3 regions of the Paeniglutamicibacter cryotolerans genome follow, and region 2 is predicted to be linked to each of the others. Evidence: predicted binding sites of a transcription regulator. Region 2 holds the regulator's gene; each other region holds the start of a gene.
What was found. The regulator LexA, encoded in region 2, represses DNA repair genes until DNA is damaged. The targets are predictions, from matches to a motif close to TCGAACANNTGTTCGA.

Region 1 (4,811 bases), 1.0 Mb from region 2:
CGACCACACGGCACATGGACCACTTCCACGCGGAGATCGAACGCTCCGTTCCCCGCAGCTAGCCTCGGAGGTACGGGGTGGGTCCCGGCCCGGGGGAACGGTGGTGTGTGCACCCGGGGTCGGATTTCAATTCGGGGCGGTCGCTCGGATACGTTGTCTTAGAGACCCTTCACCATCGTTGTTGGCACGCCCTTGTTCTTATCAGGGAGTCGAGGACCACCGGTGGCGATTGCCCCGCTGGAAGGAAATCGCGTTTCTCTTATGTCTGGAGCTCCCGCACCACAGGCCAAACCCAAGATTCCCTGGTTTTGGATCATGCCGATCCCCATCGCGTTGCTGATCGGCATCATCATCGGCATGCAGATTCCCACACCGGCCGGTTCCGCGGAGGCCCCGCCTGCTGCCATTGCCCAGCCGGGGGGAAGCCCCGACGCCGCCGAGGCCGCACCCCGGAAGATCAACGTCGAACGTCGTGAAGCAGACGACCCGACGGCCGTGGGTGACATTAACGCCCCGGTCACGATAGTCACTTACTCGGACTTTCAATGTGGCTACTGCGCAAAATGGGCCAACGACACGCTGCCGACGATCGTCCAGCAGTATGTGGATGCGGGAAAGGTACGAATCGAATACCGCGACATCATGTTCTTCGGTGAAAACTCACGCCAAAGTGCTGAGTTGGCCGTCGCAGCGGGCCATCAGGGCAAGTACCAGGAATTCCACGACGAGATCTTCGCCGATGGCGGTACCGCCAAGAACGCGGACTTTTCCGAAGCGGGGATCAAAGCCCTTGCCGCGAGCCTCGGGGTGGACCACGACCAGCTGGTCTCCGATGCCGGATCGAAGGAAACCTCCACCCTGGTCCAGAAGAACCACGACGAGGCAAAAGAGCTCGGCGTAACGGGAACCCCCACGTTCCTTGTCAATGGAACGCCCCTAGTCGGGGCCCAGCCGCTTGAGGCTTTCGTCAAGGTCATTGACGACGAGCTGGCCGGCTAGTCGGAAGGCAGCAGCCACATGGAAGTCGGGTTTGCCTACGCCCTCATGGGTGGAATGCTCGGGGTGTTCAGTCCCTGTAATGCGCTTTTGCTGCCCGCCTTCTTCGCAAACATCGCCGCTTCACGGGCCAAACTGCTGAGCCTCGGCACGGTGTTTCTCGCCGGGCTGCTCCTGACCCTGGTGCCGCTTGGTCTGGGGTTGGGCTGGCTCGGTGGAACGTTGAGCGTGGACCGCGGCGTACTGCTTGCAGGGGCGGGGTGGGTGCTGATCAGCCTAGGTTTGATCACTGCCCTCGGTGGTGGATTCGATGTCTCGCGATTCCTTCCGCGGGGCGGCCCGTCACCCGCGACCGGATCCCTGTTCGGCACCTTCGTCCTGGGTGCGGTATCGGGTGTTGCCGGGTTCTGCACCGGGCCGGTGCTCGGAGCCATCCTCACCCTCGCACTAACCTCGTCAACCCCGATAAAGGGCGGGCTGCTCCTGGGGCTTTATGGGATCGGCATGGTCATCCCGATCCTGATCATCGCCGCGCTGATCCGCAAGGCCGGGCACGGTTCGATCCGATGGATGCGAGGACGCAGCTTCTCGATGGGCCCGCTGAAGCTTCACACCACTTCGCTGCTGATGGGTGCCGTTACGGTTCTCGTGGGTTGGATGATGATCTTCACCAACGGCCTGGCATCGGTCCCCGAGCTGCTACCCTCGCCGTGGATCGCTTCGCTGGAGAACTTCGGCCGGTACCTAGATGCGGCCGTTCCCGCATGGGTCTGGACCGTGTTGGTGGGGCTCCTGCTGTTGGCCTGGTGGCTGAGGGAAGCTATTCGCCGATCCGGAAACGCAGCGAACGGTCCCGCTCCGGAGCCTGAAACGAGCTCCGCATCAGGGAAATAGGACTAGGTCAGGAAAAGGGCTAGCCGGGTTTGGCGCTCACCCTCTGCGGGTCCGCTGGTAGGCTCTAATCTAGAATCTATGTTCTAGGAAAGGTGGCTTGGATGTTTGGCAACAACCTGCCGATCCCTGCCGTTTCCGACACCACTCCGCGTGGATTCCCGTCTCCGGCGCAGGACTATTTCAGTGGTGGAATCGACCTGAATCGGCACCTGATCCGTGACCGTACCTGCACGTTCATCATGCGGGTCGAGGGAAACTCCATGGCCGACTCCGGTATCGCCAGCGGAGATGAAATCATCGTCGACCGATCACTCACGCCCAAGGACGGATCAGTCGTCGTCGTGGTGCTCGAGGGCGAGTTGTCGATCCGGCGGATCCGGCTTGGTGTCGAGGGGATCCGCCTGGAAACCAGCCGGACCGCAGACCCCGGGCTGCGCGTCGACGAACTGGCCGACCTGACCATCTGGGGTGTTGTCACCCGCTGCCTGCACCATGTCTAGGAACCCCATCGCGCTGGTGGACGTGAACAACTTCTACGTCTCATGTGAGAGGGTCTTCGATCCTTCACTGGAGGGGCGCCCGGTGGTGGTGCTCTCCAACAACGACGGGTGCGTCGTCGCGCGCTCGCAGGAAGCCAAGGACCTGGGTATCGAGACCGGGACGCCGTGGTTCAAGGTCAAGCCCTCGGCGGCGGCATGGAACCTGGTGGCGCGCAGCAGCAACTACGAACTCTATGGAGACATGAGTGCCCGGGTGATGGAGGTCGTGGGCCGCTTCGGCACCTGGCAGGAGGTCTACTCGATCGACGAGTCGTTCCTGGGCCTGACCGGCACCGAGGGACAACTGCGTGAGATCGGGGAAGAAATCCGGGCCGCAGTGGCGCGGCAAGTGGGGGTGCCTGTCTGCGTGGGCATCGCCTCGACCAAGACCCTGGCCAAATTCACCAACCGCATTGCCAAGCAGAACGCCGCCATGGGCGGTGTCTGCTCGCTGGATTCCATGCCGGTGGGGCAAGTGGAGACCATCCAGGAGCGGGTGCCGGTGACCGGGTTGTGGGGAGTGGGCGCGCGTACCGGAGACCGGCTCAAGGCCCAGGGCATCGTCTCGATCGCCGACCTGAAGCGGGCCGACCCGCTGGCGATCAGGAAGAAGTTCTCGGTGGTCTTGCAGCGTACGGTGCTCGAATTGAACGGAACCGCCTGCATCCCGCACACCGAGGAGCGGGTGGACAAGCAACAGATCATGTTTTCGCGCAGCTTCTCGACTCCCGTCACGACACTGGAGGAAATGGGACAGGTCTTCTCGATCTATGCCCAACGCGGGGCGGCACGGCTGACGGCCGGGGGCCAATGCGCCACGATGCTGACTGTCAGCGCCGGAACCAGCAGGTTCGCCGGCGGCGATGCGAGTTTCCCCGCAGTGACGTTGCGTCTGCCTGCTCCAACCAGCGATCCGATAGTGCTGACGCGGCTGGCCGTTTCGGCGCTGCGCGGGATGATCGTGCCAGGAACCTCCTATGTGCGAGCCGGTGTCATGCTCGGTGGTCTGGAACCAGCCCGGGGCCAGGAGCAGTTCGACACGTTTGTCGATGACCGCGAATCGCTGGACCTGGGCGGGCTGTTGGGCAGCGTACGGGCCAAATTCGGAGATACGGCGATAGGTCTCGGTGCCGGTGGTCTGGCCGAACCGCCGGGATGGTCAATGAAGCGGGAGCTCTCTTCTCCGCGCTACACCACCGAATGGGAGGACCTGCCAGTCGTTTCTGCCAGATAGCGGGCGGGTGCAGTTCCCCGCTTCAGACGGAAGACGTACCCGGGGCGGTGACCAGCCACAAGGGAGCGGTCGAGCCGGGGCGTCCCCACTGTGTGGTTTCCTCGGAGATCAGCCCCTCCAGCGCGTCGGACAGGCATTGTCGCAGGTGCCAGGGCACGGTGATGAACTCACCGACGTCCACGAGCCCGTCGGCTTGGATCCTCAACAGTTCCTCGCGCAGCAACTGTGCCAGGAAGGCCGAGGGGATACTGGGAACCCCTGGAAGGGCAAAGTCCCCGTTCCAGACGTCGATGGCCAGCGGGGGATCAGTGGAGGCCGCGCCGAGCAGCACCTCGAGCAGGAACGGTGAGATCATGTCGCTGAGGATCAGCAGGTGTTCGCCGCTGATCGACTTCTGGAAGTATGCGGTGGCGATAGTGCGCAATAGTTGTGCGCGGTCCGCGGGCGGCCCGTCGATCAGCAGCATGCCGTCCGGATTGCAACGGACACTGGTACGCGATTGACGGAGCAGTGGCAGATCCCGGAACAGTTCCCAGACCCGCATGAGTTCATCGATGGCCCCCATGGACCCGACCCTGCGCTCGGGAAAACGCGGCGTGGCCGGGAGTTCGATCGATCGGCCCACCAACCTAGCTCGCAAGCCCACACAGGCGGCCGCCTCGGGCACGTCCCGCAAGCGCAGGACAAGGGTGCTCGTGACATCTCGACCGGGGGCAATGAAACGGGCCATATCGGTAAAGTGCCGGGCAAAGGACGAATCAAGCAGCGCAGCATCGAGCTGGTCGGCGGGCAACTCCGGAATCCGAATTTCATATCCGGCGGGATCTTCGAACTCTTCGGCAGGCGCGGGGAGCCTGCTCGACGAAACGGCTGCGAGGGCCGCTTCATAGCTCAGGGGGTCCCCGGACCACTGCCCGGTATCCAGTAGGAACCGCAGGTACCCTGAAGCAACTAGGCCAAGCTCGGTGGCCCGCTCGGGCATGGTCGCTTCGAGATGACGGAGCGAAGAATGTAGGAACACGGGGTCCAAGTCCGTTGCCCGGGGATCCGTGGCCTGCTCGGAATAGGTTTCGAAGAGCGCCCGCAACAAGATCCGGCAGTCCTCAGTACCCAGCTGAAGCGTGCCCGTGGCGGCGTTCCAGTGGACG
Region 2 (4,811 bases):
CCGCCGAAGAACACGAAGTTCGAATCGCTGGATGCCGGCTTGAGTCCCATCCGGGTCAGTTCATCCACGATCCGATCCCGCTGGCCCTTGATGGCCTCAACGTTGGCCAGCAGCGCGCCAACGTGCTTCAGCGCGGCGTTGGCCGTCGCCTGGGTGACGGCGGAGAGGTGGTAGGGCAGGCGGACCAGGCGCAGCGCGTCAGTGACCTCCGGAGCGGCGGCAAGGTAGCCAAGGCGTGCCCCTGCCAGCGCGAAGGCCTTGCTCATGGTGCGCGAGACGATCAGCCTTTCGCGGCCCGGCAGCAGGGTCAGCGCCGAGGCGGTGCCGTTGTGGGCAAACTCGGCGTAGGCCTCATCGACGATGACCACGGTGTTGCTGGCCATGCCGGCAGCGTAGACGGCCTCGACCACATCAAGGCGCAGGGCGGTGCCCGTGGGATTGTTCGGAGAGCAAAGGAAGACGATATCAGGACCCACCTCTCGCACCTGGCGGGCCGCTTCAGCGGCGCTGAGCTGGAAATCGGCCTCGCGGATGCCGGCGACGTAGGTGGTGTCGGTCCCGCTGGCCAGCAGCGGGTACATCGAATAGGTGGGGGGGAACCCCATCACCGTGCGGCCGGGACCACCAAAGGCCTGCAGGATCTGCTGCAGCACCTCGTTGGAGCCGTTGCCGGCCCAGATGTTCTCGGCAGTCAGTCCGTGCCCGAGATACCCGGCGAGGCGGGTACGCAGCTCGGTGAATTCACGGTCCGGATAGCGGTTAAGGCCGGTTGCCGCAACAGCCACCTCGATGCCGATGGCTTCGAGCACCTCCGCCGGAAGCGGATGGGTGTTCTCATTGACGTTCAACTGAATCGGAACATCTATTTGCGGTGCCCCATAGGGCGCAAGGCCTTTGAGGTTATCGCGCAGGGGAAGGTTTGACAGTCGTTCAAGCCGCTCGTTCACGCTTCAAGTTTAGTCCGTTTGGGACTTTGGCCCCGAATCACGCGATCTGCGGGCGGTAACATTCGATTCGGGCCTTCGCTTTCGCGCGGCCCGGAACCCTATCGCTGGACTGGGATATTGATGATCTGGCCCGGCTGCAGGGCTTTGCCACGGAGGTTGTTGAGCTCGATGATCTCCTTGATCACGGTTCGGCGATCGGCATTAGGCGCGAATTCCGCGGCAAGGCCCCAGAGGCTGTCCCCTGCCAGCACTGCCACCTCGGTGCTCTCTACGCCCGCGGATTCCCGGTCGGCTGCCATGACCGGAGCCGTGAAGATCCCGGCGACCAGCAGAAGTGCCGTGGTCACCAACATGACCGGCAATCCGATCAGGACGAACCGGCCGCGGCGGGTCAACCGCAATGGGGGCAGGTCCCGCAGGATTGCCCTTTCCGCCCGGTCCAAACGGTCGGCAAGTGTTGCCGCTTCTGCTGCGGCGCTGATGTAAATAGGGGCCGATAGTGCCATGTCTGCCATGATCTCGCCTTTCCTGCCTCGTCGTTTCGACGTCTGGCTAGTAGGGATCGAACAATCACTCGGTTCGAAAGTATATTTCGAACATCTCTTCGATGTTCGCATTTCATTTGTAGCATTCATCACCGACACGTGTCCAGACAGGTTCGAACAAATCTTTGAAAGATGGGTTCGGTTCAACTAGCATGGAGTCAGCGGAAGGTTGGAATCATTTCAACAGTCCCCTCCGACAAAATGGGACAACCCGGGCAACCGGCAACGATCGGGATGAGGCAGAAAATGAGCACGGAACAGCGAACGCCACGGCGCGACGCCAAGAGCCTGACGATCAGGCAGAAGAAGGTTCTGGAAACCATCCAGCGTGCCGTCACCGACAACGGATACCCGCCCTCGATGCGGGAAATCGGCGATTCGGTGGGGCTTGCCAGCCTCTCGAGCGTGACCCACCAGCTCAGCCAGCTGGAGAAACTCGGTTATATCCGGCGCGATCCCCGACGCCCCCGTGCGATGGAAATCCTGTTGCCGCTGCAGCTCAAGGAAGCACATACGTTGGACGTCTCGCCCAACCAGCCGCACCTGAAAGCGGCAAACGGCATGGCAGTCACCGAACTGTCGACCTCGGCGGATACCGCCATGGTCCCGCTGGTCGGCCGCATCGCGGCTGGCGGCCCGATCTTGGCCGACCAGTCAGTCGAAGACGTCTTCGCCCTTCCACGGCAGCTGGTGGGCCACGGTGAGCTCTTCATGCTGAAGGTCAGCGGTGACTCGATGGTCGACGCCGCCATCTGCGACGGGGACTGGGTCGTGGTCCGCCGCCAGCAGACAGCCGCCAACGGGGACATCGTTGCGGCGCTACTCGACGAGGAAGCCACGGTAAAAACGTTCCGCCAACGCGACGGCCACACTTGGCTACTGCCGCAGAACAGCCGTTACGAACCGATCCTTGGCGACAAGGCAACCGTCATGGGCAAGGTCGTTTCGGTGATGCGCTCGATCTAGGAGTACCTCGCGGCACATTGTCCCGAAAATGACGATGGCGTGGCATCAACCCCACCGGGGGAAGATGCCACGCCTTCGTCGTTTCTTGCCTAGGCCGCCGGTGTTCCGGCCAAGCGCTTGAGCGCGCCCAGCACGGTGGCCTTGTCCTGGGTCTTCCACATCGGCGGCAGCGAGGAACGCAGGAACGAACCGTAGCGTTCGGTGGCCAGCCGGGGATCCAGCACCGCCACCACTCCCCTGTCGTCCATGGCACGGATCAGCCGGCCGGCACCCTGGGCCAGGCGCACCGCGGCGAATGTCGCGGCAACGGCCATGAAGCCGTTTCCGCCATGGCGGGCGATGTCCCGGCTCCGCGCCGAGGACAACGGGTCGTCCGGACGCGGGAACGGGATCTTGTCGATGATCACCAGCCGACACGAGGGCCCGGGAACGTCAACGCCCTGCCAAAGCGTCATCGTTCCGAACAGGCAGGTATCGCGTTCGGCCGAGAACTGGTCGACCAGCGACTTCATGCTTGAGTCTCCCTGGCAGAGGATGTCGTATTCCAGTCGCGGGCGTAGTGCCTCGGCAGCCTCCTCGGCGGCCCTGCGCGAGGTGAACAGGGCAAGCGCCCCGCCCCCGGAGGCCCGGATCAGGTCCTCGATCTCATCGAGCAGCTCCGGCGCCATCTGCCGTCCGGGCTTGGGCAGGTGCCCCGCAACGTAGAGCATGCCCTGCTGGGCGTAGTTGAACGGGCTGCCCACATCGATCCCCGACCATTCGGGCGCAGACTCCCCGAGCAGGCCCAGTGCCCCGGCAACCGGTTCGAAGGCCGAGCCAATGGCCAGTGTCGCCGATGTCAGCACGACGGTGCGCCCGTCGAAGAGTCCCTCACGCAAGCGCCCGGCCACCGAGAGCGGAGCGACGTTCAGTGTCGGCTGGGTGGTTTCATCAGGCTGGACATAGCCCTGTCCGGGGGTGAACTGTCCTGGCCGCGAGGCCCACACGACCTCGCGCGCATCCTGGGCCTCGAGCAAGCGGCTGGCCTGCTCGACGAGATAGGTCAGCTGCGAGCGTGCCATCTGGCGTCCGCCATCGACGGCGTTGTTCGGCTCCGGTTTGGAATCGGAGAGCGCCACTCGTGCGGCCTCGCCAACCTGCTGGATGGCGGCCGACTGCTCCTCATTGAGCCCCTGCGGCAGCAGGCCGGTGGGGACGCCCTCCAGGGACCGGGCCAGGGCCTTGGCCGCCTGGTTGAGCGGTTCGACGGCCACGGCGCAGTTCTTTCGGGCCGCCGAAGCCGCCGTCTGCACCAGTGAGACGGACAGCGGGCGGGTCACTGAGCTGGTCACCCGGTCCTGCAGCTCGTGGGCCTCGTCGATGATGACGGTGTCGAAGTCTGGAAGCACTGCAAGGCCCTCGAAAGCCGAGACAGCGAGCATCGCATGGTTGGTGATCACCACGTCGGCGTCGGCCGCCTGAGCGCGGGCCAATTCGCTGAAGCACTCGGCCGCCATCGGGCACTTCTGTGCGCCTAGGCAGTCCATGGCGCTGACCGAGACCTGGCGCCAGGCCCGGTCACTGACCCCAGGGGTCAGGTCGTCCCGGTCCCCGCTGTCGGTGTATTCGGCCCACTCGCGCACGCGCACGATCTCCTGGCCGAGCGCCGAACCGGGCCCGTCTCCTCCGGGAAGGCGCATCGGGGCCTCATCGGTGAGCGAGAACAGCGCGCCCTCGTCCTCGTCCGGGTAGCCGCCACCGAGCTTGTACTTGCACACGTAGTTCGCCCGGCCTTTGACCAGCGAGACCTTCATCGGCCGGGGCAGCTCGTTCTTGAGCGTCTCCAACAGCCGCGGCACGTCCCGGCCCACGATCTGGGCCTGCAGCGCGAGTGTCGCGGTGGAGATAATCACCGGTTTTTCCGACTCCAACGCATGCGCCAGCGCTGGAATCAGATAGGCCATCGACTTGCCCGTGCCGGTGCCGGCCTGGACCAGCAGGTGCTTGCCGCTTTCGAGCGACTGCACGACCTGGCGGGTCATTTCATGCTGGCCCGGGCGGGATTGCCCGCCCATGGCGGCAACTGCGGTGTCGAGTAATTCGATGACCTTGGTTTCATCAGCCATTAATGTTGAACTGCTCCAATTCCGAGGCCAATCCCTCGCGTACCTTGACGATGAACCGCGTACCGGTTTCCAGGTGTTCGGTGAGCAGGATTTCCGCGGCGGTGCTGTGCAGCCGGTTCACCATCTCCCCGCGGTCATACGGAATCAACAATTCTAGCTGGATATCGGGGCGCGGGATGGCCTCGCTGATCCGCTCCAACAGCTCCGCGATGCCCTCGCCGGTGCGTGCCGAGACCACCACGTGGTTG
Region 3 (4,811 bases), 420 kb from region 2:
TGTCCATGCTCAATACCGGGGCGTCGGCCAGCTGCACGAAGAAGATCTTTTCCGGGTCCAGCTCCGAGATCCCCGCGGGGTCGTCCCCGCGCGAGAGGATGTGGAAGGAATCCAGGCAGGTGCCGACGTTGGGGTGGTCTACCAGTTCAACGATCCGGTAGGCGTGGCGGTAGGTGTTCACGAACCGGCCCCAGGCCAGGGCCTCGTAGGCGATCCTGATCCCGTAGCCCGCTGCCAGTTCTCCCAAGGTGCGCAGCTGCCTGGCGAACAGGTCGTCGTCGTCGATCGTTGCCGTGCCGACGTTGGTGCACAGCAGGACCACCTCGATGCCGAGGCGGTTCATCAGTTTGAACTTGGCCTCCGCCCGATGCAGGTTCCGGGCGAAGGTCCCTTCATCGACGCCCTCGATGTCGCGCAGCGGCTGGTAGAGGTCGAGGCTCAACCCCAGGCGCGCTGCCAGGGCCCTGATCTCCTCGGGGGAGAGGGGGGAAACCATCAAGTCCGGTTCGAAGATTTCGACGCCGCCAAAGCCCGCCCGGGCACAGGCAAGCATCTTCTGTTCGAGCGTGCCCGAGATGCAGACGGTGGCGATGGAGGTGCGCATTAGAGGCCGCGCTCCAGCATGGACAGGAAATGCGAGCGCATGCGTTGTGCGTCCGGTTCGAGCCCGGTGATCAGGCGGAAGGCGTCGACTGCCTGGCCTACGGCCATGTGTCCGCCGTCGAGGGTGCGGCAGCCGGCAGCACGGGCAGCGACGATCAGTTCGGTGTCCACCGGCCGGTAGACCACGTCGGCGACCCAGTGCCCGGGGTCAAGCAGCGAGACGTCGATGGGGCTGCCTCGGTGCTGGTACATGCCGATCGGTGTGGCGTTGACCAGTCCGTTGGCTGCCGCGAGTTCGGCGGGGATCCCGGCGGGGGTGGCCGCACTGATGGTGGAGCCGGGGAAGGCAGCCGACAGTGCGGCGACGCGCTCGGCGACGCGCGCCGGGTCCAGATCGACCAGCACCAGGTGCCGGACCCCGGCGCCGAGCAGCGCGTGGGCCACTGCCGCGCCGGCGCCGCCGACACCGATCTGCAGCACCCGCTCCAGCGGAACGCCGGGCAGTCCGGTGCGCAGTGCCTGGGCGAAACCGGTGCCGTCGGTGTTGTGGCCGATGAATTCCCCGTCGCTGATCAGGACGGTATTCACCGCGCCCAGCGCGCGGGCGTCGGCGGTGAGCCCGTCCAGGTGTTCGAGCACCAGCTGCTTGCAGGGGTGGGTGATGTTCAGGGCGTTGTAGCCCATGTCGTGGGCGGCGCGCAGCAGCTCGCCGACATCGCTACCCCTGCGTTCGATGGCCGTTAGGTCGATCGGGCGGTAGAGGTAGCGCAGGCGATGGTGCTCGGCCTCGGCCTCATGCATCGGCGGAGTCAAGGAGGGGGTGATGCCCTCGCCGATCAGTCCAACCAGGTATGACTCGTTCTTGGTGCTCACGGGGTGAATCCTTCTCTGCACCGGTTGCCCACAGTGCTTCAGTGTGTGATCTGGATCCAGCGTAAAGCATCGTACGTAATACGTACAGGTGTGCGCAATTCGTACAAATATGTTAGCGATAAATGACGGGACCACAAAGCGTGGTGCGTACATCCGGGAAGGGGTTCATGATCTGTCGCGAACTTGGGCGGCATCGGGTCTGGTTGGATAATTGAGGGGCTCCGACGCCTCTTGGCCACCGGCAATGCATGCCGGTGGACGCCCGGCCACCTGGTCAATTCTCCCCGAGTCCACGCGTCGGCGGCTTGCCACTTGCGCTTCAGTGAGCTAGGTTACAGATTGTTCGATTTAAGCACACTTGTACGGATAGCGCACAAATGGGCTTAGAGCTCACCACCAGCACCGATGGGGATGCCTGCCGACAATCCGGCCTGCATCCCGGGCCATCCGCACCGGCCACATTCATTCTCACTGGGCACAGCACGTGCCCGATGACCACGAATACAGGGGTTCCCCAATGAAGAAGACCATCATTCGTTCCGCCGCGCTGCTCGCAGCCGGCCTGCTGACCGTCACCGGTTGCGCCTCCACCGCCAAGAGCACTGCCGAGGGCGTCGATTTCCCGGGCAAGGACATCCGCCTGATCGTGCCGTGGGCTGCCGGAGGCTCCGGCGACCTCACGGCACGCACCATCGCTCCGCTGCTGGAGAAGGACCTGGGCGTCAGCGTCATCGTTGAAAACAAGCCAGGCGCCAACGGTTCGGTGGCCTACAACTGGCTCGCCGAGCAGAAGCCCGACGGCTACAACCTGTCCATGATGGGTGTCGAGGTCGCCACCTTGCAGTTCATGGACTACGACATCAAGCCCGAGAACTACGCCCCGATCGGCCAGGGCCTCTCCGGCCCGGGCGCCATCGCCGTCCCGGTCGACTCCCCGTACAAGACCCTGCAGGACCTGGTCGATGACGCCAAGGCCAAGCCGGGCAAACTGACCTTCTCCTCCCCGGGCATCGGCTCGGTCTGGGATTCCCCGGCCGCCGGCCTGCAGCAGCTGGCCGGCATCAAGCTGACCTCGGTGCCGTTCGACGGCTCGGCCCCGGCCGTTGCCGCTGCGGCAGCCGGAGACGTGACGTTCTCCATCGACGCCATCGGCTCGCAGAAGATCCAGGTCGAGGGCGGCAAGCTGCGCTACCTGGCCATGCTCACCGATGAGCGCGACCCGAACAACCCGGATGTGCCCACCGCCAAGGAGTCGGGCGTGGACCTGAAGAACGCCTCATGGGTCGGCATCATGGCCCCCAAGGGCACCCCGGAGGACGTTGTCGCCAAGCTCTCCGACGCCATGGAGAAGGCAACGGCCGATGCCGGCTACCAGGACGTCATCAAGAACTCGAACCTGGTGCCGACCTCGCGCAATGCAGCCGACATGGCTACCTTCATCCAGGACGAGGCCAAGCGTTACGGCCCCTGGATCGACTTCGCCAAGAACAACACCAAGTAGCCCGGTGCCCGTGGCAATAAACATCCGTCAGTGAGGAAGCCATGACAGAAACAACACCACCAAGCGAGCAAGATGCAGTGATCGCAGCCGCGCACCACCAAGATGAGGTGCTGGTGCGGGACCTGCCGGTCCGCCTACGTGAACTGGTCTCCGTTGCCGCATGCATCGGTATCGGGACGTTGATCCTGTTGGGATCCCGGAACATCACCGTGCGCGGCGGATCCGAGCTCGGACCGACCTTCTGGCCGGTGATGCTCGGCTGGGGCCTGGTGCTCTTCGGAGTAGTCATTGTCTTCAACAACGTGCTGCGCGGCGTCCGCGTGGCGGACATCCCCGATCGGATCGGGGTGTCCGGACTGAAAATGTTCGCACTGACGGCACTCATTGCCGTGGGCTATCTGCTGCTCTGGAACGTGCTGCAGTTCTGGATGATCACCTTCGTGGCACTTGTCCTGTTCACGTTCGTCCTCGGTGGCCGCGGCGTCAAGGCAGTCCTTGTCTTCCCGGCCGTGGTCACCGCGGTCCTCCACTTCCTGTTCATCGTTGCATTGAGAGTCCCGCTATGATCCCGATCCTCGCTTCCCCGGTAACCGATGGCATCGGCGCCGTCTTGGCGCCCGATACGCTGCTGACCATCGGCATCGGCATCTGCATTGGCATGCTCGTTGGGGCGTTCCCCGGGGTCACCGCCACCATGGCAGTGGCTCTGGCCAGCGGTTTCACGCTGACCATGGAACCCACACAGGGCCTGGCCATGCTGCTGACCATCTACGTCGCTGCCCAGTTCGGCGACAGGATCCCGGCGATCCTGATCAACACGCCCGGCACTCCGGCCTCGATCTCCACCACGTTCGACGGCTACCCCCTGGCCCGCCAGGGCAAGGCCGGCCTTGCCCTGACCACCTCGGCCATCGGCTCGGCCGTCGGCATGATCTGCGGCATCGTGATCCTGGCCGTGGCTGCGGTTCCACTGTCGGCCTTCGCCATGCAGTTCGGCCCGCCCGAGATGTTCGCCCTGGTGGTGTTCGGCCTGACCATGATGGTCGGCGTCTCCTCTGGGCGCATCTTCAAGGGCCTGGCGGCCGGCGCCTTCGGGCTGTTCCTTGCCACGATCGGGCGCGACCCGATCACCGGTGACCAGCGCTTCACCTTGGGCATCCTCGAGCTCAACGGCGGCATCCCGTTCATTCCGGTCATCATCGGCTTCTTCGGCCTGGCCGAGGTCATCAACCAGATCCTCACGCACCGCAAAAACAAGGGCGTGAAGCCGATCAGCCAGATGGGCCAGTGGATGCCGGACCGCCAACTGATGAAGCGGCTGGCCAAGCCCATGGGCATCGGCGCCGCCACCGGTTCGGTCATCGGCCTGATCCCGGCCGTCGGCGGCGACATTGCCGGCATCATCGCCTGGGACAACGCAAAGAAGGCCTCCAAGCGCAAGGACGAGTTCGGCAAGGGCTCGCTCGAGGGCCTGACGGCGGGGGACACCTCCTCCACGGCGACCCTCGGCGGCTCGATCACCACCACCATGGCCCTGGGCGTACCCGGGGACTCGGTGATGGCCGTGATGATCGGCTCGATGATGATCTGGGGCATCCAGCCCGGGCCCGGGCTGTTCAACAGCCACCCGGATCTGATTGCCTCGCTGGTCACGATCCTGCTCATCGCCACCGTGGCAACGCTGATCCTGAGCCTGTTGCGCATGAAGGGCGTCATCAAACTGCTGGAACTGCCCGACCACTTCCTGTGGGTGGTCATCCTGGTGTTCTGCATGGTCGGCACCTACTCGATCAACAACTCCGTGTTCGAGGTGGGCATGATGCTGCTCTTCGGC

Region 1: E9229_RS07025 (LexA family protein) is a predicted target of LexA. The motif match lies at 1,961-1,976, and genes of this name have one in related genera.
Region 3: E9229_RS09765 (shikimate dehydrogenase) is a predicted target of LexA. The motif match lies at 1,576-1,591, and genes of this name have one in related genera.

Annotation. Positions count from the first base shown of each region.
Region 1 covers NZ_JACHVS010000001.1:1,486,087-1,490,897, forward strand. Annotated here, with positions in the region: gene E9229_RS07010 (hypothetical protein) at 1-62, shown strand, start outside; gene E9229_RS07015 (DsbA family protein) at 316-999, shown strand; gene E9229_RS07020 (cytochrome c biogenesis CcdA family protein) at 1,018-1,890, shown strand; gene E9229_RS07025 (LexA family protein) at 1,992-2,390, shown strand; gene E9229_RS07030 (Y-family DNA polymerase) at 2,383-3,663, shown strand; gene E9229_RS07035 (hypothetical protein) at 3,686-4,811, opposite strand, start outside.
Region 2 covers NZ_JACHVS010000001.1:2,530,312-2,535,122, reverse strand. Annotated here, with positions in the region: gene E9229_RS11655 (histidinol-phosphate transaminase) at 1-947, opposite strand, end outside; gene E9229_RS11650 (LysM peptidoglycan-binding domain-containing protein) at 1,046-1,462, opposite strand; gene lexA (transcriptional repressor LexA) at 1,739-2,458, shown strand; gene E9229_RS11640 (ATP-dependent DNA helicase) at 2,548-4,563, opposite strand; gene hflX (GTPase HflX) at 4,556-4,811, opposite strand, start outside.
Region 3 covers NZ_JACHVS010000001.1:2,108,258-2,113,068, forward strand. Annotated here, with positions in the region: gene E9229_RS09760 (bifunctional sugar phosphate isomerase/epimerase/4-hydroxyphenylpyruvate dioxygenase family protein) at 1-604, opposite strand, end outside; gene E9229_RS09765 (shikimate dehydrogenase) at 604-1,476, opposite strand; gene E9229_RS09770 (tripartite tricarboxylate transporter substrate binding protein) at 1,994-2,977, shown strand; gene E9229_RS09775 (tripartite tricarboxylate transporter TctB family protein) at 3,019-3,543, shown strand; gene E9229_RS09780 (tripartite tricarboxylate transporter permease) at 3,540-4,811, shown strand, end outside.